One region of the Variovorax sp. GW821-FHT09D05 genome, then DNA from elsewhere that is predicted to be linked to it. Evidence: predicted binding sites of a transcription regulator. Region 1 holds the regulator's gene; each other region holds the start of a gene.

The links. The regulator LexA, encoded in region 1, represses DNA repair genes until DNA is damaged. The targets are predictions, from matches to a motif close to ACTGTATNNNNATACAGT.
Region 2: a site for LexA is predicted at 3,456-3,473, ahead of AC07O3_RS18905 (PA0069 family radical SAM protein). Genes of this name have one in related genera too.
Region 3: a site for LexA is predicted at 2,499-2,516, ahead of recA (recombinase RecA). Genes of this name have one in related genera too.
Region 4: a site for LexA is predicted at 3,477-3,494, ahead of AC07O3_RS28480 (ATP-dependent helicase). Genes of this name have one in related genera too.

Annotation. Positions count from the first base shown of each region.
Region 1 is NZ_JBWKOZ010000003.1:233,004-238,396, reverse strand. Features, by position in the region: gene AC07O3_RS09075 (MFS transporter) at 1-95, opposite strand, end outside; gene AC07O3_RS09070 (D-2-hydroxyacid dehydrogenase family protein) at 92-1,099, opposite strand; gene AC07O3_RS09065 (hypothetical protein) at 1,190-1,555, opposite strand; gene lexA (transcriptional repressor LexA) at 1,694-2,377, opposite strand; gene AC07O3_RS09055 (asparaginase) at 2,451-3,416, shown strand; gene adk (adenylate kinase) at 3,465-4,121, opposite strand; gene kdsB (3-deoxy-manno-octulosonate cytidylyltransferase) at 4,256-5,029, opposite strand; gene AC07O3_RS09040 (Trm112 family protein) at 5,026-5,208, opposite strand; gene lpxK (tetraacyldisaccharide 4'-kinase) at 5,189-5,393, opposite strand, start outside.
Region 2 is NZ_JBWKOZ010000006.1:398,262-403,654, forward strand. Features, by position in the region: gene AC07O3_RS18890 (hypothetical protein) at 1-112, opposite strand, end outside; gene AC07O3_RS18895 (LysR family transcriptional regulator) at 542-1,474, opposite strand; gene AC07O3_RS18900 (MarR family winged helix-turn-helix transcriptional regulator) at 1,786-2,340, shown strand; gene AC07O3_RS18905 (PA0069 family radical SAM protein) at 2,337-3,431, opposite strand; gene AC07O3_RS18910 (GbsR/MarR family transcriptional regulator) at 3,552-4,145, shown strand; gene AC07O3_RS18915 (thiol-disulfide oxidoreductase DCC family protein) at 4,206-4,616, shown strand; gene AC07O3_RS18920 (SAM-dependent methyltransferase) at 4,652-5,393, shown strand, end outside.
Region 3 is NZ_JBWKOZ010000002.1:546,894-552,286, forward strand. Features, by position in the region: gene AC07O3_RS07160 (mandelate racemase/muconate lactonizing enzyme family protein) at 1-423, shown strand, start outside; gene AC07O3_RS07165 (SRPBCC family protein) at 433-861, opposite strand; gene recX (recombination regulator RecX) at 845-1,303, opposite strand; gene recA (recombinase RecA) at 1,346-2,452, opposite strand; gene AC07O3_RS07180 (MarR family winged helix-turn-helix transcriptional regulator) at 2,599-3,084, shown strand; gene AC07O3_RS07185 (response regulator transcription factor) at 3,148-3,819, shown strand; gene AC07O3_RS07190 (sensor histidine kinase) at 3,875-5,317, shown strand; gene AC07O3_RS07195 (sporulation protein) at 5,331-5,393, opposite strand, start outside.
Region 4 is NZ_JBWKOZ010000011.1:294,068-299,460, reverse strand. Features, by position in the region: gene AC07O3_RS28490 (PTS sugar transporter subunit IIA) at 30-497, opposite strand; gene hpf (ribosome hibernation-promoting factor, HPF/YfiA family) at 683-1,012, opposite strand; gene AC07O3_RS28480 (ATP-dependent helicase) at 1,344-3,464, opposite strand; gene corA (magnesium/cobalt transporter CorA) at 3,692-4,678, shown strand; gene AC07O3_RS28470 (phosphoketolase family protein) at 4,799-5,393, shown strand, end outside.

The sequences.
Region 1 (5,393 bases):
TTGAGCGTGCCGGGCACCACCATCACACCCGTGCCGATCACGAAATTGCCGACGAGCAGCGCCCAGAGCGCTCCCTGTGGCGCCGGCCGGCTCACCGGCGGACCTGCAGCGCGCCGGGATTCACGATGTTCGTGGGGTTGCCGTTGATGTAGCTCACGACGTTGTCGAAGGCCTGCCCGAAATAGCTCTCGTAGCTTTCCTGCTCGACGTAGCCGATGTGCGGCGTGCAGATGCAGTTCTCGAGGCGCAACAGCGCGTGGCCTTGCAACGGCGGTTCGCTCTCGAACACGTCGATGGCGGCCAGCCCGGGGCGGCCGCGGTTGAGTGCGGCGAGCAGGGCGTCGGCTTCGACCAGCTCGGCGCGCGAGGTGTTGACGAAAAGCGCCGTCGGTTTCATGCGCGAGAGGTCTTCCAGCGTGATGAGGCCGTTGGTTTCTTCGTTGAGCCGCAGATGCACCGACAGCACGTCTGCAGCGGCGAAGAACTCGTGGCGGTTCTGCGCGACCTGGAAGCCGTCGGAACGGGCTTTGGCGCAGCTGGCTTCACGGCCCCAGATCACGACCTGCATTCCGAAGGCCTGCCCATAGCGCGCGACCAGCTGGCCGATGCGGCCATAGCCCCAGATGCACAGCGTCTTGCCCTTGAGTACCGAGCCGAGCCCGAAGTTGGGCGGCATCGAGGCCGACTTGAGGCCTGACTGTTGCCATGCACCGTGCTTGAGGTTGCTGATGTACTGGGGCAGCCGGCGCATGGCAGCCATGATGAGCGCCCAAGTGAGCTCCGCAGGCGCTTGCGGAGAGCCCGAGCCTTCCGCCACCGCCACGCCACGCTCGGTGCAGGCTGCGACGTCGATATGCCCGGCGACGCGCCCGGTCTGCGAGATGAGCTTGAGCTTGGGTAGCTTCTCGATCAGCTGGCGCGAGATATGGGTGCGCTCGCGGATCAGCACGATCACGTCGGCATCCTTGAGGCGGACCGATAGTTGCCCGATGCCTTTCACCGTGTTGGTGTAGACCTTGGCCGCGTACGCGTCCAGCTTGGCGGCGCAGCGCAATTTGCGCACGGCGTCCTGGTAATCGTCGAGGATCACAATGTTCATGGCGTGCCATTGTGCCTCGCAGCATTGGAATGTCGTGCCCGTGAACGTTTGGATACCCGCCCCCACAGCCGCTCGCAGGGGTGTTCGGGCTCAATGCAGGCGTGTCGAGCGCGGTGCCGTGGCCATGGTTTCGGCGGTTTCGAGTGCTGCCAGCCGGTCGAGTTCGGCGCAGACGTCGGCCATGCGGCCAGAGATCACGACGCGGTTGCTGTGCTGCTGGCCCTTGCCGTCGACCACGCGGACCACGCGCAACGGGCGCGCCGGTGCTGTGGGCGTTGCAGTGCCGCTGGAGCGGGCAGTGCAGGCGGGGCGTACTGCCACATACCGCAATCCGGCCGAGGTTTCAGCTGCGTCGAGGTGATCCCTGCGGTGAGGGCGGCGTGCCGGCATCAGGCGGCTGGCCAGCGATTGCAGCGGCATCCAGAAATCAGCGATGGCGAGGAGGGCGATTCCCATGTGAACTCCAAAAAAGTATGAGGTTGAACACAGGCAGGATTTCTTGAATCGGCCGCGACAGGGTGATGGCGACTCTTCGCCATACGCCCGCCACCTGTTGCTGCCGGATGGGGTGCTGCGGAAAGCAGGCCGTGAGGCCTACATCAGCATGGTGTTGCGGATGAGCCCCACTGCGAGGCCTTCGATTTCGAACGGCTCGCCGGGCTGGACGATGATGGTCGGGTAGTCGGGGTTCTCGGCGTGCAGCTCGATGACCTGCTTGTTGCGCTTCAGGCGCTTGACGGTCACTTCGTCACCCAGGCGCGCGACCACGATCTGGCCGTTGCGCGCTTCCTTGGTGGCTTGCACCGCGAGAAGGTCGCCATCCATGATGCCGGCGTCGCGCATCGACATGCCGCGCACCTTGAGCAGGTAGTCGGGCTGGCGCTGGAACAACGTGTTCTCGACGTAGTAGGTCTGGTCGACGTGCTCTTGCGCGAGGATGGGGGAGCCGGCTGCGACGCGACCGATGAGCGGCAACGCCAGCTGGGCCATGCCGGGCAGCGAGAGCGAGAACTGGCCGCCCTCGCGGTGGCGCGTTTCATTGAGAGAGCGCAAGGCGTCGCCCTTGAGGCGGATGCCGCGGGAGGTGCCGCTGACCAGCTCGATGACGCCCTTGCGGGCTAGTGCCTGCAGGTGCTCTTCGGCGGCGTTGGCCGACTTGAACCCGAGCTCATTGGCGATTTCGGCGCGGGTGGGTGGCGCACCAGTGCGTGCGATGGCGCTCTGGATGAGATCCAGGATCTGCTGCTGGCGGGCTGTAAGCTTCACGGCGAACTGCATATGTGGTTCCTTGCGGCACTGGCTAGATATCCAGTACCTGTATTTTTAACCAGTTTTTAAAAGTTGACAAGCCATGGTCAATTCCTCTTCGCCTGAAGTGCGCCGTCGTGTGGTGGTTTTGGGCACCGGCGGCACCATTGCTGGCCGGGCAGCCAGCAGCGGCGACAACATCGGCTACACCGCCGGGCAGGTGGGCGTTGCCGATCTGCTGGGCGGGATCGAGGCGTCCGAGGGCGTCGCTCTGGAGGCAGAGCAGGTGGCGCAGGTCGACAGCAAGGACATGTCGTTCGACATCTGGCAGCAGTTGGCCCGACGCTGTGCGCACTGGTTGGCGCAGGCCGACGTGGCGGGTGTGGTGATCACGCATGGCACCGACACGCTCGAAGAGACGGCGTTCTTCCTGCACTCGGTGCTGGCTCCGTCCAAGCCCGTGGTGCTCACCTGCGCGATGCGTCCGGCCACCGCACTGGCGCCCGACGGACCGCAGAACGTGCGCGACGCCATCAGCGTTGCCGCGACGGAAGGCGCACGGGGCGTGACCGTGGTGTGCGCCGGCGCAATCCACAGCGGCATCGACATCCAGAAAGTGCACACCTACCGACTCGATGCTTTTGCTTCAGGTGATGCGGGGCCGGTCGGCTACGTCGAGGAAGGAGAGGTACGCCGTGTCCGGGAGTGGCCTGAGGGATCGGCGTCGCAGGCGTCGAAGCTCTTCGAGGCGACCAGCGTGCAGTGGCCCCGCGTCGAGATCGTCATGAGCCATGCCGGCGCCAGCGGAGCTGTGATCGAAGCCCTGCTGCAGCACGGCGCTGCCGGGCCCGTGCGCGGGCTGGTGCTCGCCGCCACCGGCAACGGCACCCTGCACCATGCGTTGGAAGCGTCAGCGCTCAAGGCGCAGGACGCGGGCGTTGCGGTGGTTCGAGCTACTCGCTGCGCGAATGGACCCATCCTGCCGAAGGCCGGGGATCAGCTCCGCGATGCGGGTGCGCTGACGCCCGTGAAGGCGCGCATCGCGCTGATGCTGGAACTGCTGGGGTGAAAACAAAACCGCCCCATTGAAGGGGCGGTTTCGGAAATCAGATCAGGATCAGCTGCTCAGTGCAGCCAGCGCACGCTGCGTGATCTCGTCAACCGTGCCCACGCCCTTGATGGCACGGTACTTCGGCGCGGCGGCCGGGTCGGTCTTGGCCCAGGCGGAGTAGTAGTCGACCAGCGGGCGTGTCTGCTGGCTGTACACGTCGAGCCGCTTGCGCACGGTTTCTTCCTTGTCGTCTTCGCGCTGGATCAGGTCTTCACCGGTCACGTCGTCCTTGCCTTCCACCTTGGGCGGATTGAACTTGACGTGGTAGGTGCGGCCCGATGCCGGGTGCGAGCGACGGCCGCTCATGCGTTCGATGATGTCGCCGAAGGGCACGTCGATTTCGAGCACGTAGTCGAGCTTGACGCCGGCTGCCTTCATGGCGTCGGCCTGGGGGATGGTGCGCGGGAAACCGTCGAACAGGAAGCCGGCTGCGCAATCGGGCTGCGCAATGCGTTCCTTGACGAGATTGATGATCAGGTCGTCGCTGACAAGGGCGCCTGCGTCCATGACGGCCTTGGCCTGTAGCCCGAGCGGCGTCCCCGCCTTGACGGCGGCGCGCAGCATGTCGCCGGTCGAAATCTGGGGAATGCTGTATTTCTGGCAAATGAAGGCCGCTTGCGTGCCTTTGCCCGCCCCGGGCGCGCCCAGCAAAATTAGTCTCATGGTGTCCTCGGACGGTTCTTAGATTTTGTGTCGCGCCGAGCGTCGGCCCAAGGGCTGGGCAAGGCGGAGTTGCGTCGAGGATAGCACGCGTGCCCTCGAAGAATTCCGGCCGCTCGCGCAGGCATGGGAGCGCCTCAGGCGGGGGGCGCGGCGGCGAAGACGGCGCGTACGCGCGCCAGGTCTTCGGGCGTGTCGATGCCCGGTCCGGGCGCGACATGGCTCACGTGTACCGCGATGCGATGGCCGTGCCACAGCGCGCGCAGCTGTTCGAGTGCCTCGGTCGCCTCGACGGGAGCCGGTGGCAGTGACGGAAACTGCCGCACGAAGCCCGCGCGATAGCCGTAGATGCCGATGTGGCGCAGCGGGGCAGGGGTGGGCAGTACCGCAGGCGCCGAGCCGTTGGCGGAGCCGTCGCGCCACCACGGGATTGGTGCGCGGCTGAAGTACATGGCGTTGCCCTGTGCATTGAGCACGGTCTTCACCACGTTGGGGTTCATGAAGTCGCCGACAGAGTCGATCTCGTGGGCGGCCGTGCTCATCGCGGCTTCCGCATGGGTGGCCAGCGTGGATGCCACGGCGTCGATCAGCGCGGGGTCGATCAGCGGCTCGTCGCCTTGAACGTTGACGACGATGTCGTCGCCGTCAAGGCCCAGCAGTTCGCAGGCTTCGGCCAGTCGATCGGTGCCACTGGGATGGTCCTGACGAGTGAGGATGGCCTCGACACCGTGCGCCTGGCATGCCGCAATGATGGATGGATCGTCGCCGGCGACCACCACGCGCGCCGCGCCGGATTCGCTGGCGCGCTGCGCCACGCGCACCACCATGGGCACGCCGGCGATGTCGGCCAGGGGTTTGTTGGGAAGCCGTGTCGACGCCAGGCGCGCCGGCACCAGAACGGTGAAGCTCACAGCCCGAGCTCTTCGTCGGAGAGCGTGCGTGCTTCGTTTTCGAGCAGCACCGGAATGCCGTCGCGCACCGGATAGGCAAGGCGCGCGCTGCGCGAGCAGAGCTCCTGCTTCTCGGGGTTCCAGGTCAGCGGCCCCTTGGTGACGGGGCAGACGAGCAGTTCAAGCAGCTTGATATCCATCGAGCGATGATAGCTTTGCGTCGAGCGCGGCGAAGAAATCCGCGGAGGGCGCGAACTCCAGCGGCACGGCCAGCGCATCGGGCGCCTTGCGCCACAGTTTGATGGCGTCTTTTTCGGTGCAGATGAGGGTATGCCCAGTGCCAGCAGGGCGCTGCCAATCCTCGAAATCGAAGTGATCGGGCAAT
Region 2 (5,393 bases), on a different contig from region 1:
GCGCGTTGACCAGCTGCCACGGAAAGGCAGCGTCGCTCGCATACAGCCGGACGATCGTCTGGATCACCACGACTTCGGCGACCGGCAACTTGTAGACGCCGAGCCTCAGCATGACCACGTGACGCGATGCCCGAGTCGTTCGAATCCCGGTTGTTTCGCTGCGCTCAAAGACCGTGTGTGCATCCGCTGTCCATCCTTGCAACAAAGAAAATCCGTTCATCTCCAGATCGGAGGAACGACGAAGACGAATGAATTGGGCTGCACCGAAAGACTCGTCCAATTCGAGGCGATCCCGAGATACGCTCCCAACGGAGCGGAAATGGATCAGCAATACGCCGCTCTATCGAGAGATGGCGTGTGACAATTGTTTACGAACTTTGGTACTCTCCGCTAGCACCCGGAATGAAATTCAGCCGCTCAGTTTTCGAGGCAATCCTGGTGGCAGTCAATGCAAACCACACCAAATTGGTGCATCTACGCCCAATATGGCTCACCCGGCGCCCGCAATTGGGCGAATCGCGAAATGCGATTCACCAATGAATTACGAGATGTCAATTAATGCGGGGGACGACGGTGTCCACTCCTGCAGGCTGAGCTTTTCCACGGCCATGTCGACGAACGCCGAGACTGCCAGCGGCCGCTGCTGGCGGCTGGGGTAGACGACGCTCAAGCCGCGGCCCGCCCGCATGTATTGCGGCAGCACTGGCACCAGCCGGCCGGCGGCCACCTCCGCCGCCGTCAGGATCGACGGCAGCGCGACGATGCCAAGCCCGGCGCAAGCGGCCTCGCGCAGCGCCACTTGCATGTTGCTGGTGAAGGCCCCTCTCACCCGCACTTCTTCCTCCACGTCGTCAGGACCCTGGAGGCGCCAGATGGCGAGATTTCCGGTCTCTGGCGGCTGTGTCACGCACGCGTGCCTGCTCAATTCCTCCAGATCGGCGGGCGCACCATGCGCCGCCAGATAGGCAGGACTGGCAAGAAGCCCCCCGTAGCTTGCAAAGATCCTGCGGGCAACGTAGCTGGAGTCCGGCAGGGATCCGATGCGAAACGCGACGTCGATGCGGTCGGCAATGAGGTCGGCCGTGATATCGCTGAGAACAAAGTCGATTTGCACCAGGGGGTGCGCAGCGAGAAAGGCCGACACCCATTCCATTTCGAAGTATTCGAAGAAGCTGGCCGAGGCGGCCACCCGGATCACGCCGCTCGGCTCCTGGCTATCCGCGACGTGCGATTGACCGGCTTCGATCAGTTCCTCGACCGCCGGGCCGCATCGCTCATGAAAGGTCTGGCCCGCGCTCGTCAGCGTCAGCTTGCGGGTGGAGCGCTGCATCAGCCGGGTGCCCAGGCGCGCCTCGAGCTGCTGGATGCGCCGGCTCACCGTTGCCGATGGCATGCGCAGCTGCCGCGCGGCCTCGGCAAAGCTGCCGAGGCGCGCAACTTGCACGAACATTGCGACTTCGTTCAGGTCGAGCACGGATATTCTTTCTGTGAATGGCGGAAATACAATTCGCTCGCGGCGTTCGGATTTTTCAATTTCTCAATTGCTATCGATCGATAACTGAAATGCAATCACACGGTGCCATTCGGCACAGGCACGATTACATCGACACTGAGCAGAAGCTGACCAATTGACCTTGACGAGTGTTCAAAAAAACCTGCATATCAATACTTACTCCGGCACTATTTATCCTTTGTTGCTTTGTTATAAACAGGCAGTCAATAGTTAATCTAATCAATCACTTGCCGCCAAAGCGGCTTGGCCACAGTTCTTCATTTCCGACTCGCATGCAAGCTTTTCCCAATGCAGATGCCTTGCGCGATCCGCGCTCCCTGGACGACCTGCTCCTGTACCGGCTGTCGCGCGCGGTTCGTGCCTGCAGCGGCATGGCAACCCGCCTGGTCGAGGGCGGCTTCGGCATCACGCATCGCGAGTGGGGAATGATCGGCATGCTCGCGCAGATCGGCGAGATCACCTCCTCCGCGTTTGCCGAGCGCCTGCAACTGGACCGTGTGCGCACTTCGCGCGGCCTGCGCAGCCTCAGCGAGAAGAAACTGGTGGAGCGGCGCCAGGATGCGCAGGACGGCCGCGAAGTACATGTGCGCCTGAGCTCCACCGGCCGCGAGCTCTGCGACGCGCTGTTTCCGCGGGTCGCCCGCCTCAACATGGATCTTCTCGACGGCATCGACGCGGAGCACCTCGACATCTTTCTCGAGTGCCTGCACCGGCTCGAATTGCGCGGCAGGGAACTGAGCGCGCTGGGCGTGGTCCCGGAAAAAGCCGACCGCCGCTCGGGCGGCACGCGCCATCGATGGCCCGAGTGCGCGCCTGAGTACGGCTAGAACAAGTTGCCCTGCCCCGCAGCCCCAGGCGGCCGGAACGCGGTGACATCCAGCGGAATGCGCTCACGGTTGTAGCCGAGGCGGTTCGTGGCCTTCTCGAAGCGCTGGTGGATCAGGTCGGCCCACAGGCCCGAGCCCTTCATGCGCGTGGCGAAGTCGGCGTCGTAGTCCTTGCCGCCGCGCATCTCGTGGATGCGCGCCATGATGCGGTCGGCGCGCTGCGGGTAGTGCAGCATCAGCCATTCCTTGAAGAGCGGCGCCACCTCCCACGGCAGCCGCACCACCGTGTAGAAGGCGCTGCGCGCGCCGGCCTCCCAAGCGGCTTCGAGCACCTGCTCCATGTCTTCGGTGACGAAGGGAATCTGCGGCGCCACGCTCACGCCGACCGGCACGCCGGCGTCGGTCAGCGTGCGGATGGTGCGCAGCCGGCGATGCGGCGCGGCGGCGCGCGGCTCCAGCTTGCGGGCGAGTTCGCCGTCGAGCGTGGTCACGGTCACGTACACGGCCACCAGGTGGTCGGCCGCCATGGGCGCGATCAGGTCGAGGTCGCGCTCGATGGCGCTCGACTTGGTCACCAGCGCGAACGGATGCCGCGTTTCCTGTAGCAACTCGATGATCGAACGCGTGAGCCGCAGATCGCGCTCGATGGGCTGGTAGCAGTCGGTGGCAGTGCCGATGGCGATGTAGCTGGGCTTGTAACTCTTGCGCCCGAGCTCGGTGCGCAGCACCTCGACGATGTTGCGCTTGGCGATCAGCTTGGTCTCGAAGTCGAGGCCGGGCGAGAGATTCAGGTAGCTGTGCGTGGGCCGGGCGAAGCAGTAGATGCAGCCATGTTCGCAACCGCGGTAGGGATTGAGCGATCGGTCGAAGTAGATGTCGGGCGAGTCGTTCCCGTTGAGCACCGACTTCACGTCCTCGAAGCGCACCTCGGTGGCAATGGGCTGGAGCTCATCGGCCTCGGCCACGCCTTCTTCGAGCGTGCCCCAGCCGTCGTCGAAGGCGTTGCGCTCGTCCTTCGAGAAGCGATGCGCGATATGCGTGGCCGCGCCGCGGCCCTTGATGGCGTGAATGGGGATCCGGGCAGCTGGCATGGCAACTCCTTCGAGGCTTGATTTACTGTTTATTCATACAGTATTCCACTGATTCACCGTTGTCGCCAGTTTTTCAGTTTCTCTATTGACAGAAATTTCATAAATCCTAAACTCGACGCCATGGAACTCACCGACATTCAACGCAAGTTCGTCCTGCACTGGGGCGAAATGGGCTCCATGTGGGGCGTCAACCGCACCGTCTCGCAGATCCACGCCCTGCTCTTCGCACACGGCAAGCCGATGAACGCCGAGGAGCTGAGCGACACGCTCGGCGTCGCCCGCTCCAACATCAGCAACAGCCTGAAGGAGCTGCAGGCCTGGAATCTCGTGCGCGTAACCCACACGCTGGGCGACCGGCGCGACTATTTCGAGACCAGCGTCGACGTGTGGGAGCTGTTCCGCACCGTCGTGCGCGAACGCAAGGAACGCGAATTCGACCCCACCGTGCGCGTGCTGCGCGAGCTGGTCTCCAGCCCCGACTTCCAGAAGGAACCCGCAGATGCACAGGACCGCATCCGCTCCACCATGGAACTCATGGACAAGCTCGCCACCTGGGCCGACGAAATGCTGCGGCTGTCGCCCGGCACGCTCGACAAGGTGATGACGCTGGGCGCGAGCGTGCAGAGGTTCGTGCGCGGCGATACCGCTGCGACCGGCAAGGGCGGCAAGGACGAAGACCCGGACGCGCACCATGCCAGCCTGCCGATGATCTGAGGCCCCTTTTTTTGCCTTTCAGTTTCTGTTTTGACAGAAATATCGAGAACCAAAAGCAACATGAGCCACACCGCCCTTCCTGCCTACCCGCTCACGATCTACTTCGACGCAAGCTGCGCGATCTGCTCGGCCGAAATGGGCAGCCTCAAGGCGCGCGATGCGGGGGGGCGGCTGCAACTGGTCGACTGCTCGCCAGTAGCATTCAGCAGCGGCCCTGCTCCGCGCGACGCGCTGATGGCGGCCATCCACGTGTCGGACGCCGAAGGCCGGGTGTTCGTCGGCGTGCCCGCGATCCGCATCTGCCGCACAGCTGTCGGCTTGTCGAGCGGCAGCTTCCTGCTCGACCTGCCGATCGTCGCGCCGCTGGCCGACCGCGCCTATGCACTGCTGGCCCGCAACCGCTACCGCATTCCGCGCTGGCTGGCCGGGCGCGTCGCGCCTTCCTGCGACGACGGCAACTGCCGCCTCTGAGAACCAACGAACAAGCAACCACCGAGGGAATCGCCATGCCCACCGTCTTCCAGCCCGACTTTCGCGTGCCGCACGAAACGCCCCTGCGCACCCCGGCAAGCCACGCCAGCGCGCCCATCACGACCGAGGACACGCAGGACTACTTCACCGAAGTAGCGACCGACTACAGCGCCTGGAGCCCCAGCTACAACATGCACTTCGGCTTCTGGCGCGTGGGCCTGAACCCGCTGCGGCGCGAAGGCATGCTGGTGGAGATGAACCGCGCGGTCGGCCGTGCGCTGCAGCTCGGCGACGCACAGCCCGGCACCGCGCACCGCCGCTGCGTGATCGACATGGGTTGCGGCGCCGGCGCCACCGCGCGCACGCTGGTCGGCGACGATCCGTCGCTCTACGCCATCACCGTGACCAACGTCGCCGTGCAGAACCGCATCGCCGCAAAGCTCGACGCCGCTGCTGGCGTGGCCGACCGCATGGCGCACCTCGAAGCCGACTACACGCGCACCGGCCTGCCCGCCGCGCAGGCCGATGGCGCGTGGGCCGTCGAGAGCGCCTGCTATGCCGACGGCACCGCCAAGGCCGACTTCATCCGCGAAGCCGCACGGCTGCTGAAGCCCGGTGCGCGGCTGGCTGTTGTCGACGGCTTTCTGCTGCGGCCCCGGCCCGGCCGCCTGGCAAGCTGGCTGCACCGCCTGTGGGCCGACAGCTGGGCCGTGCCCACGCTGGCCGTGCGCGAAGACTTCGTCGCCGCGCTGCGCGAGCACGGCTTCGACGACATCG
Region 3 (5,393 bases), on a different contig from region 1:
CACGTGCGCGGACATGCGCAGCTGCTGGCGAGCACCTCGGTGCCGATCGCGGTGGGCGAATCGATGTACCACCCGTCGCAGTTCGCGGAATACATCCAGCAGGGCGCCTGCTCGATCGTGCAGGCCGACGTGGCGCGGGTGGGCGGCATCACGCCGTGGCTGAAGATCGCGCACCTCGCGGAGGCGCACAACATCGCGATGTGCCCGCACTTCCTGATGGAGCTGCATGTGAGCCTGTGCGCGGCGGTGCCGAATGCGCGCTGGGTGGAATACATCCCGCAGCTCGATGACCTCACGACGAGCCGGCTGCGCATCGAAGGCGGCCATGCGGTGGCGCCGGAGACGCCGGGGCTGGGCATCGAGTGGAATGCCGACCAGCTGAAGGCGCGGCGCAAGTTCACGCCGATCGTGGTGCGCGGCTGAGTCGGTCAGTCAGTCTGCTTCGAGCAGATTGCGCAGCGCCTGCAGGTCGCGGGCGATCCACTGCGCATCGCGCTCGAAGGCCGCATCGTCCATGTGCGGCTGGCGCAGCAGCGTGAACTGCAGCTCGCAGGCGTCCGGCGCAACGCCGATCACGCGAAACGGCAGGTAGACCTCGGGCACGCCTTCGGGCGCGACCCAGTGGTCGAGCACGCCGAGATCGTTGCGCGGCGCGAAGCGCATGCGGGCCTCGCCGCTCTCGGGTGTGCGCACGATCCAGTGGTCGCCATGCGGCACCAGCGCGCTCTTGGCGAGGCCGCTGGCCCAGTCGGGCAAGCGCTTCGGATCTGCCGTCAGCACATAGGCGCGGCGCCATTCGCACTGCACGCGCTGAGTGATGACGCGGGACTGCGCGGCGTGGTCTTCATTCGTCGGTTTCATCGAAATCGCTCCTGAGTACCTTGGACACGACGGCGCCCGAAAAACCGCGCGCCATCAGGAATCGCATCTGCTTGGCCCGCTCCTTCGCATCGGCGGGCGGCGCGTCGAAGCGGTGGCGCCACACGGCCGTGGCGCGTTCGACTTCTGTTTCCTGCAGCCCAGCTATCGCTTCGGCGATGGCCTCGGGCGCGATGCCCTTGGCCTGCAGCTCCTGCTTCACCCGCAGCGCGCCCGAGCGGGCCGCGCGCTGGTTGAGCACCGAGGCCACCACGCGCGGCTCGCTGATGAAGTCTTTCGCTGCCAGCTCGTCGAGCGCCTTCGCCAGCGTGCCGGGCTCTTCTTCATGTCTGGCCAGCTTGCGTTCCAGCTCCGCACGCGAATGCTCGCGCTGGCTCAGCAGGCGCAGTGCGCGGCCTTTGAGGGACGGGGCGTTGAATGCCATTCGGGGGTCGCTCGCGCGGCCCCCGGGGAGCCGCGCTCTGGCTTATTCACCCTTGTCGGCCTTCTCGGCCTTGGCAGCCTTCTGCGGCTTCTCGGGCGTGGCGCCGGCATCGGCGGCCAGCAGCGGGATGCCCAGCGACTCGCGCACCTTGTTCTCGATCTCGCGCGACAGCTCGGGGTTCTCGCGCAGGAACTCTCGGGCGTTGTCGCGGCCCTGGCCGATCTTCTCGCCGTTGTAGGCGTACCAGGCGCCCGACTTGTCGACGATCTTGGCGGTCACGCCCATGTCGATGATCTCGCCTTCGCGGCTGATGCCTTCGCCGAACAGGATGTCGAACTCCGCCGTCTTGAACGGGGGCGAGACCTTGTTCTTCACCACCTTCACCTTGGTTTCGTTGCCGATGGCCTCGTCGCCCTTCTTGATGGTGCCGATGCGGCGGATGTCCAGGCGCACCGAGGCGTAGAACTTCAGCGCGTTGCCGCCGGTGGTGGTTTCGGGCGAGCCGAACATCACGCCGATCTTCATGCGGATCTGGTTGATGAAGATGACCATGCAGTTGGTCTTCTTGATCGTGGCCGTGAGCTTGCGCAGCGCCTGGCTCATCAGGCGGGCCTGCAGGCCGGGCAGCGAGTCGCCCATTTCGCCTTCGATTTCGGCCTTGGGCGTGAGCGCGGCGACCGAGTCGATGACGATCAGGTCGACGGCGCCGGAGCGCACCAGCGAGTCGACGATTTCAAGGGCCTGCTCGCCGGTGTCAGGCTGGCTGATCAGCAGGTCGGACAGGTTCACGCCGAGCTTCTGGGCGTATTGCACGTCGAGGGCGTGCTCGGCGTCGACGAAGGCGCAGGTGCCGGCCTGCTTCTGCATGGCGGCGATGACTTGCAGCGTGAGCGTGGTCTTGCCCGAGGATTCAGGGCCGTAGATTTCGATCACGCGGCCGCGCGGCAGGCCGCCGACGCCCAGCGCGATGTCCAGGCCCAGCGAGCCGGTGGAAACCACCTGGATGTCTTCGAGCGCCTCGCCTTCGCCGAGCCGCATGATCGTGCCCTTGCCGAACTGCTTTTCGATCTGGGCCAGCGCGGCTTGCAGCGCCTTGGCTTTTTCACTGTTGGCGACCGAGATGCTTGCGCCCTTGACGACTGCGTCCATGTGGAAACTCCTTGAAAATCAACGGTTTGTGTTGGGTTTCATCCGATCTGCTTTTAACTACAGGCTGGATGCTTGAACAGTAGTGTAGGGGCTGATGGGTTGGCGTAAACCCATTTTTTGGTCAGTTTGCTTTACCATTTACCGCCATGGCCAAAGCTGCTTTCCCGACCGACCCCGATGCCTGGCGCCAGACCCACCTGGGCCGCCTGCTCGGCCACGCCATGCGCCGCTTCGACGAGCGCGTGCTGGAGTTGATGGCGCACGACGTCGACGTGCCGCTGGCGCTGTCGAACCTCGCGGCGCGCGCGCAGGTGAGCGCGGCGCACATCCACATCACGCGGCACCTGGCGCGCGAGGGCTCGCGCCTCACGGAACTGGCCGAGCGCGCCGGCATGACCAAGCAGGCCATGGGGGCGCTGGTCGACCAGTGCGAAGCCTGGGGGCTGGTTACGCGCGGGCCCGATCCGCTCGACGCGCGGGCGCGGCGCGTGCTCTTCACCGCCGACGGGCTGGCCTGGCTAGACGCCTTCCGCAGCGCGGTGACGCAGGCCGAGAGCGAGTTCCGAAGCAGCGTCGGCGACGAGATCGCCACCGTGGTAACCATCGGACTGGAAGCCTACACAGCGGGCTAGACTCGCCCCAGAGACAAATGTGAACGGCGCCGTTTCGGCGCTCGAACAGGCCGGAGGTGACGCATGCGGATTCTGATTGCCGAAGACGACCAGGTGCTGGCCGATGCCCTGCTGCGCAGCCTGCGCACCTCGGGCGCGGCGGTCGACCACGTGGCGAACGGCTCGCAGGCCGACACCGCGCTTATGACACACGACGAGTTCGACCTGCTGATCCTCGACCTCGGGCTGCCCAGCCTGCACGGCATCGAGATCCTCAAGCGCCTGCGCGCGCGCGGCTCGCAGCTGCCGGTACTGGTGCTCACCGCGGCCGACAGCGTCGAGGAACGCGTCAAGGGCCTGGACCACGGCGCCGACGACTACATGGCCAAGCCCTTCAGCCTGCAGGAGCTCGAAGCGCGCGTGCGCGCCCTCACGCGGCGCGGCATGGGCACCACCAGCAACGCCATCCGCCACGGCCCGCTGGTGTACGACCAGGCCGGCCGCGTGGCCACCATCGACGGCAAGATGATCGAGCTGTCGGCGCGCGAACTAGGGCTGCTCGAAGTGCTGCTGCAGCGCGCCGGCCGGCTGGTGAGCAAGGACCAGTTGGTCGACCGCCTGTGCGAATGGGGCGAGGAGGTGAGCCTCAACGCCATCGAGGTCTACATCCACCGCCTGCGCAAGAAGATCGAGAAGGGGCCGGTGCGCATCGCGACGGTGCGCGGGCTGGGCTACTGCCTCGAAAAGATCCAGTGACGACGACGCGGCAGCCGCCACGCGCGGGCGGCGGCACGCCGGAGGACTCGGCGCGATGAAGCTCTTTCAGCGTGCGCAGCGCTCGCTTTTCGGCGAGATCCTCGACTGGATGCTCACGCCGCTGCTGCTGCTGGTGCCGGTGAGCATCGGCGTCACCTGGCTGGTGGCGCAGGGCATTGCCAACGCGCCCTTCGACCGCGCGCTCGAACACAACGTGAAGGCCCTGGCCGAACTGGTGACGGTGAAGGAAGGGCATACGCAGTTCGTGCTGTCGCAATCGGCGCGCGAGATCCTGCGGGCCGACGACGCCGGCCACGTGTACTACCAGCTGCTCGACGGCCACGACACGCTGCTGAGCGGCGAGCGCGACATTCCGATGCCCGGCCTCGACGAGCCGCTGCCGGCCGGCCAGGTGTTCCTGCACAACAGCGCCCTGCATGGCAAGGAGGTACGCGTGGCCTCGATGTGGATCGCCAGCGGCACCGACGACGTGCCGCCCACGCTGCTGCAGCTGGCCGAGACGCGCGAGAAGCAGTCGGTGCTCGCGGCCGAGATCATCAAGGGCGTGCTGCTGCCGCAGTTCGCCATCCTGCCGCTGGCAGTGCTGCTGATCTGGCTGGCGCTGGTGCGCGGCATCAAGCCGCTGTCGGTGGTGGAGGCGCGCATCCGCGAGCGGCGCCCGGGCGACCTGAGCCCGCTCGACGAATCGTCGGTCCCGCTGGAAGTGGTGCCGCTGGTGTCGTCGGTGAATGAACTGCTCGACAAGCTCAACGATTCGATCGGCACGCAGAAGCGCTTTCTGGCCGACGCGGCGCACCAGCTGAAGACGCCGCTCGCGGGCCTGCGCATGCAAGCCGACCTGGCGCAGCGCGAAGGCGCCAATGCCGACGAGCTCAAGCAATCGCTCAAGCAGATCGGCCGCGCGAGCAAGCGCGCCACGCACACGGTGAACCAGCTGCTGTCGCTGGCGCGCGCCGAAGGCAACAGCGCCAATGCGCACCACCAGCCCTGCGATCTGGCGAAGCTCACCATCGAGGTGGTGCGCGAGGCGGTGCCGCGCGCGATCGAGAAGCGTATCGACCTGGGCTACGACGGCGCGGAAGCCGGCGCACCGGGCGTGATGTTCGACGGCAACGCGACGCTGCTGAAGGAGCTCGTGCGCAACCTGGTCGACAACGCGATCAACTACACGCCCTCGACGCCCGAGCGCCCCGGCCTGATCACCGTGCGCGTGCTGGCCGACCCCTTCGGCCACGTGCTGCTGTTGCAGGTGGAGGACAACGGCCCCGGCATCGCCGAGGTCGACCGCGAGCTGGTGTTCGAGCCCTTCTACCGCGTGCTCGGCAACGAGGCCGACGGTTCGGGGCTGGGGCTGCCGATCGTGCTGGAGATTGCGAACCAGCACCGCGCGCAGGTGAAGCTGGAAGATGCGCATCCAGGCAAGCTGCCGCCGGGAGCGCTGTTCACAGTGCGCTTCGAGGGTGAAGCGGCACCTTGATTGATCAGGGGAGTCAGGGAGCAGGCGCGCCCGGCTTCGCTTCCTTGCGGATCTGCAGCCACTCGGGGTGGATCTG
Region 4 (5,393 bases), on a different contig from region 1:
TCAGCAGCCGCACGCGCCGACACATGCGCTCAGGCGACTTGGGTCGACTGCCAGCCGGCAATGAGGCCGTGCAATGCAGAAGCGTCGGTGCTGGACTTGATCTGTTCGCGCAGGCTGGCGTCGCTCAGCAGTTCGGCGATTTCAGAGAGGATTTCGAGGTGCTTCTGCGTGGCCGCTTCGGGCACCAGCAGGAAGATCAGCAGCGCGACGGGTTGCTCGTCGGGTGCGTCGAAGCCGATGGGGTTGGCCAGCTGGAACACCGCGGCCATCGGCGCCTTGAGGCCCTTGATGCGGCCATGCGGAATGGCAACGCCGTGGCCCAAACCGGTGGAGCCGAGGCGCTCGCGGGCAAACAGGCTGTCGGTGATGAGGGCACGGCCCAGACCGTGAAGGCTTTCGAACAGCAGGCCGGCTTCTTCGAAAGCACGTTTCTTGCTAGTAGCGTCAACGCTCACAAGCACTTGAGCGGGCGGCAGGATGGACGCGAGGCGATTCATGGTGGGTGCAGAGCGGGGGCGATTATGCACCCGCTTGGTAAAAACCCCCAGTCCCCCTATTTACTTTCTGTCTACATGTTGTCCTGAGGCCTCGTGCTTCCCTCTGGGGGCTTGCCAAAGCCCTACCGCAACAGTCGGAAAACAAAAAGCCGCCCGAAGGCGGCCTTGATGCGAGCCGGGGGCTCTTACATCACGCGCTTGGGCGCCGCGTGATGGTGGTCCTGCAGGCGATCCTTGTGGCGCACCACCTGGCGGTCGAGCTTGTCGACCAGTTCATCGACCGCAGCGTAGAGATCAGCGTGGCTCGACTCCGCGAACATGTCATTGCCCTTGACGTGAATGTTGCACTCCGCCCTTTGGCGGCGTTCCTTTTCCTTCTGCTTTTCCACCGTGAGGATCACCTTCACATCGACAACCTGGTCGAAATGTCGGGTGATCCGGTCCAGCTTGCTCGTGACGTAGGTGCGCAAGGCAGGGGTGACGTCGAGGTGATGACCGCTGATCGTCAAATTCATGAATGACCTCCTGGAATTGACGGTTGGGGAAATGACCGCGCTACGGAATGCAGCGTGGCCGGCGAAAAACGGGAGTTTTGAGAGGGGGAACGGGAGGAAGGGAAGAAGAGGAAAGAGGGGTGGGTCGATTCACTATGCCCAAGCTGTCACGGTATTGCAATACCTGAGTTGCCCGGGGTTTTGCGGCTTCGTGCGCAGCTTTTCACACGCTAGCGAATCAATAGCAGCTGGCGCTCGCGGGGCAGGCGATGCAGCGCTTCGAGAACAAATGTTTCAGCCCCGGTCCACGTGTGACCCTGCCACCGGAAGGGCCAGCAGCCCGCTCAGCGATTCAGCGCCAGGCCGCGCGCATCCGGTTGCGCAGGTCGATCACCGCGCTCGGCGGCGGCACGGCCGGCGGGCGTATCGGCGGAGGCGGCCAGGTCTGCTGCTCGAAGCCTTCGAGATCGGCATCGGCGATGAAGCGCGTGCGGTTGGCATACAAGTGCCGGTCGCCGCGCGCCGCTTGCTGCGTGATGTGGAAGCGCTGCGGTATCAGCAGGTGCAGGTGGTCGCGCGCCCGGGTCATTGCCACGTAAAGCAGCCGGCGCTCTTCTTCCAGCTCGTGCGCGCTCTGCGCCACGTCGGCCGGCAGGCAGCCGTCGACCACGTTGAGCACGTGCACCGAATTCCACTCCTGCCCCTTGGCCGAATGGATGGTCGAGAGGATCAGATAGTCCTCGTCGAGCAACGGCGGGCCCGGACGGTCACTGGTGGCTTCGGGCGGGTCGAGCGTGAGTTCGGTGAGGAAGCGTTCGCGCGAGGCATATCCGGCCGCGAGTCGCGCCAGTTGCTCCACGTCTGCGCGCCGCACGCCGGAAGTGTCTTCATACAGCCGCTCAAGGTGCGGCAGATACCAGTCCATCGCCAGCTCGACATCGGCCGGCCACTTCAGCGCGGGTGCGCGCAAGGCGGCGTAGGCCTCGGCAAAGTCGGCCCACTGCGCGCGTGCCGCGGAAGGCGGCACGAAGTCACGCACCGCCGCAGCGGGGTCGGCCGCCTGGTCCATTGCATCGAGCAGGCGCGCGCCCGTGACAGGGCCGATGCCCGGGATCAACTGCGTCACGCGAAAGCCCGCCATGCGCCCGCGCGGGTTCTGCGCAAAGCGCAGCACCGCGAGCAGGTCCTTCACGTGCGAAGCCTCGAGAAACTTGAGCCCGCCGAACTTCACGAACGGGATGTTGCGCCGCGCCAGTTCGAGTTCGAGTGCCGCGCTGTGCGTCGAAGTGCGAAACAGCACCGCCTGCGACTTCAGCGCGAGCCCGCCCTCGCGGTGCGCCAGCACCTTGTCGGCCACCCAGCGCGCCTGCCCCGCTTCGTCGGGCACGAGCACCAGCAGCGGCTTGCCGGCCGAGGGCTTGTCGGTCCACAGCGTCTTGGCATGCCGCTCGGCCGCATGCGCGATCACGCGGTTCGAGACATCGAGGATCGGCTGCGTCGAACGGTAGTTGCGCTCCAGCGTGACCACGCGCGCGGCCTGCGTGAACTGCGACGGAAAGTCGAGGATGTTGCGCACCGTCGCGCCGCGAAAGGAATAGATCGACTGCGCGTCATCACCCACCACTGTCACGCCGCGCCCGTCGGGCTTGATCGCGAGCAGGATCGAAGCCTGCAGCAGGTTGGTGTCCTGGTACTCGTCGACCAGCACGTGGTCGAAGCGCTCGCCGATGTTCGCAGCCAGCGCGGGCTCGGCGGCCATCTCGGCCCAGTAGAGCAGCAGGTCGTCGTAGTCGAGCACGTTCTGCCGTTGCTTGGCCTCTACGTAGGCGCCGAACAGCTTCTTCAGTTCGGCCTCCCATTCACCGCACCAGGGAAAGGCCTCCTTCAGCACATCGGCCAGCGGCGCGTGCGTGTTCACGCAGCGCGAGTAGATCGACAGGCAGGTGCCCTTGCGCGGAAAACGATTGACGGTGGAAGACAGGCCCTGCTCGTGACGCACCAGCCCCATCAGGTCTTCGGCATCGCCGCGGTCGTGGATGGTGAAGTTCTCGTCGAGCCCGATCTGCGGTGCGTACTCGCGCAGCAACCGCGCGCCGATGCCGTGGAAGGTGCCGGCCCACGGCAGCGCGGGCGGGGCTTCGGACTTCAGGCCGAGCACGCGTGCCAGCACCTGGCCTGCGCGGCGCTCCATCTCCTGCGCGGCACGGCGCGAGAAGGTCAGCAGCAGCAGGCGCTGCGGATCGACACCGCCGGCAATGAGGTGTGCGACACGGTGCGCCAGCGTGCTGGTCTTGCCCGAACCTGCGCCGGCGATCACGAGCAGTGGCCGCTCGTCACGCTCGGCAATGGCTGCTCCCACCCCATGTTCGACCGCCGCGCGCTGCGCGTCGTTGAGCGTGGCCAACGCGTCGGCCAGGCGCTCGGCCTGGGTCTTCGCGACAGCGGAAAAAACGGGGAGCGCAGCGGTCTGCATGGGCACGACTTTACTGTATGCCCGTCCAGTCCAGCCACCGTGCTGCCATGTGGCCGGTGACATAATCGCGCCTCGCTGCAACCGGAGATTCTTCCCAATGGAAACCGCCCCGTCTCGGCAGCTTTCAACTCCCTTTCACTGACGCGTTTTTCTTAGCGCACGTCGGGCCCGGGAATTGAAAGCGCCCCTCCCTCGCCCATCGTTCAGTCATTCCCGGGAGTGAGCCAATGCTCAACATCTTCACGCTCGCCAACGGCCGCCTCGTTCAGGAAGAAATCGAGGCGCTCGAGGAGCTCTCCAAGTTCCAGCCGATCTGGGTCGACCTCGAGTCGCCCACGCTCGAAGAAAAGCGCTGGATCAAGCAGTACTACGGCCTGTCCATTCCCGAAGACGCGATGGACGAGGACATCGAGGAGTCGGCCCGCTTCTACGAAGAAGACAACGGTGAGCTGCACATCCGCTCCGACTTCCTGATCGACGACGACGAAGACCCGCGCACCGTGCGCGTGGCCTTCATCCTCAACCAGCACAACACCGACCTGCGCAGCCGCGGCGTGCTGTTCTCGATCCACGACGAAGACGTGCCCGTGTTCCGCCTGCTGCGCATGCGCGCGCGTCGCGCACCGGGGCTGATCGAAGACGCCAAGGAAGTGATGCTCAAGCTCTTCGACGCCGACGCCGAATACTCGGCCGACACGCTGGAAAACATCTACGACGAGCTCGAAGTGGCCGGCAAGAAGGTGCTCTCGGGCAATGTCAGCGACGAGCTGGCCGGCGAAGTGCTCGGCGCCATCGCGCGGCAGGAAGACTTGAACGGCCGCATCCGCCGCAACGTGATGGACACGCGCCGCGCGGTCAGCTTCATGATGCGCAGCAAGATGCTCAACGCCGAGCAGTTCGAGGAAGCCCGGCAGATCCTGCGCGACATCGAGTCGCTCGACAACCACACGGCCTTTCTCTTCGACAAGATCAACTTCCTGATGGATGCGACCGTCGGTTTCATCAACATCAACCAGAACAAGACCATCAAGATCTTCTCGGTGGCCAGCGTCGCGCTGCTGCCGCCCACGCTGATCGCGAGCATCTACGGCATGAACTTCAAGTTCATGCCGGAGCTCGACTGGGCCATGGGCTATCCGTATGCCATCGTGCTGATGGCGGCGAGCGCGCTGGTGCCGATGTGGTACTTCCGCCGGCGCGGCTGGCTCAAGTAGCCTGAGCGGGGCGCGCCGGCGCGCGCAGCCTCACGGGCGCTTTCCTGACAGGGCGGTGCGCATGCGCGCCGCATGATGGTCCGATGGCCGGCGCCGCTTCGGTCCATCGGAGCCGTCCCCATGCCACATTCCCCCGCCCCTGCCATCCCCGCGCGCTTCGCGTTGCTCGACGCCTGGTGGCGCGCCGCCAACTACCTGTCCGCGGGACAGATCTACCTGATGAGCAACCCGCTGCTGCGGGAGCCGCTGGCCCTCGAGCACATCAAGCCGCGCCTGCTCGGGCACTGGGGAACCACGCCGGGGCTCAACTTCATCTACGCCCACATGAACCGCGCCATCAACGCGCGCGACCTCGATGCCATCTTCATCGCCGGCCCCGGCCACGGCGGGCCGGGCGTGGTGGCCAGCACCTACCTCGAAGGCACCTACACCGAGGTCTACCCGCACATCTCGCGCGACACCGAAGGCCTGAAGCGGCTGTTCACGCAGTTCTCGTTTCCGGGCGGCATCCCGAGCCATGTGTCGCCGGAAACGCCGGGGTCGATCCATGAGGGCGGCGAGCTCGGCTATTCGCTGCTGCATGCGTACGGCGCGGTGTTCGACAACCCCGAGCTGCTGGCCTGCTGCGTCATCGGCGACGGCGAGGCCGAAACCGGCGCGCTCGCGGCCAGCTGGCATTCCAACAAGTTCCTCAACCCCGCGCGCGACGGCGCGG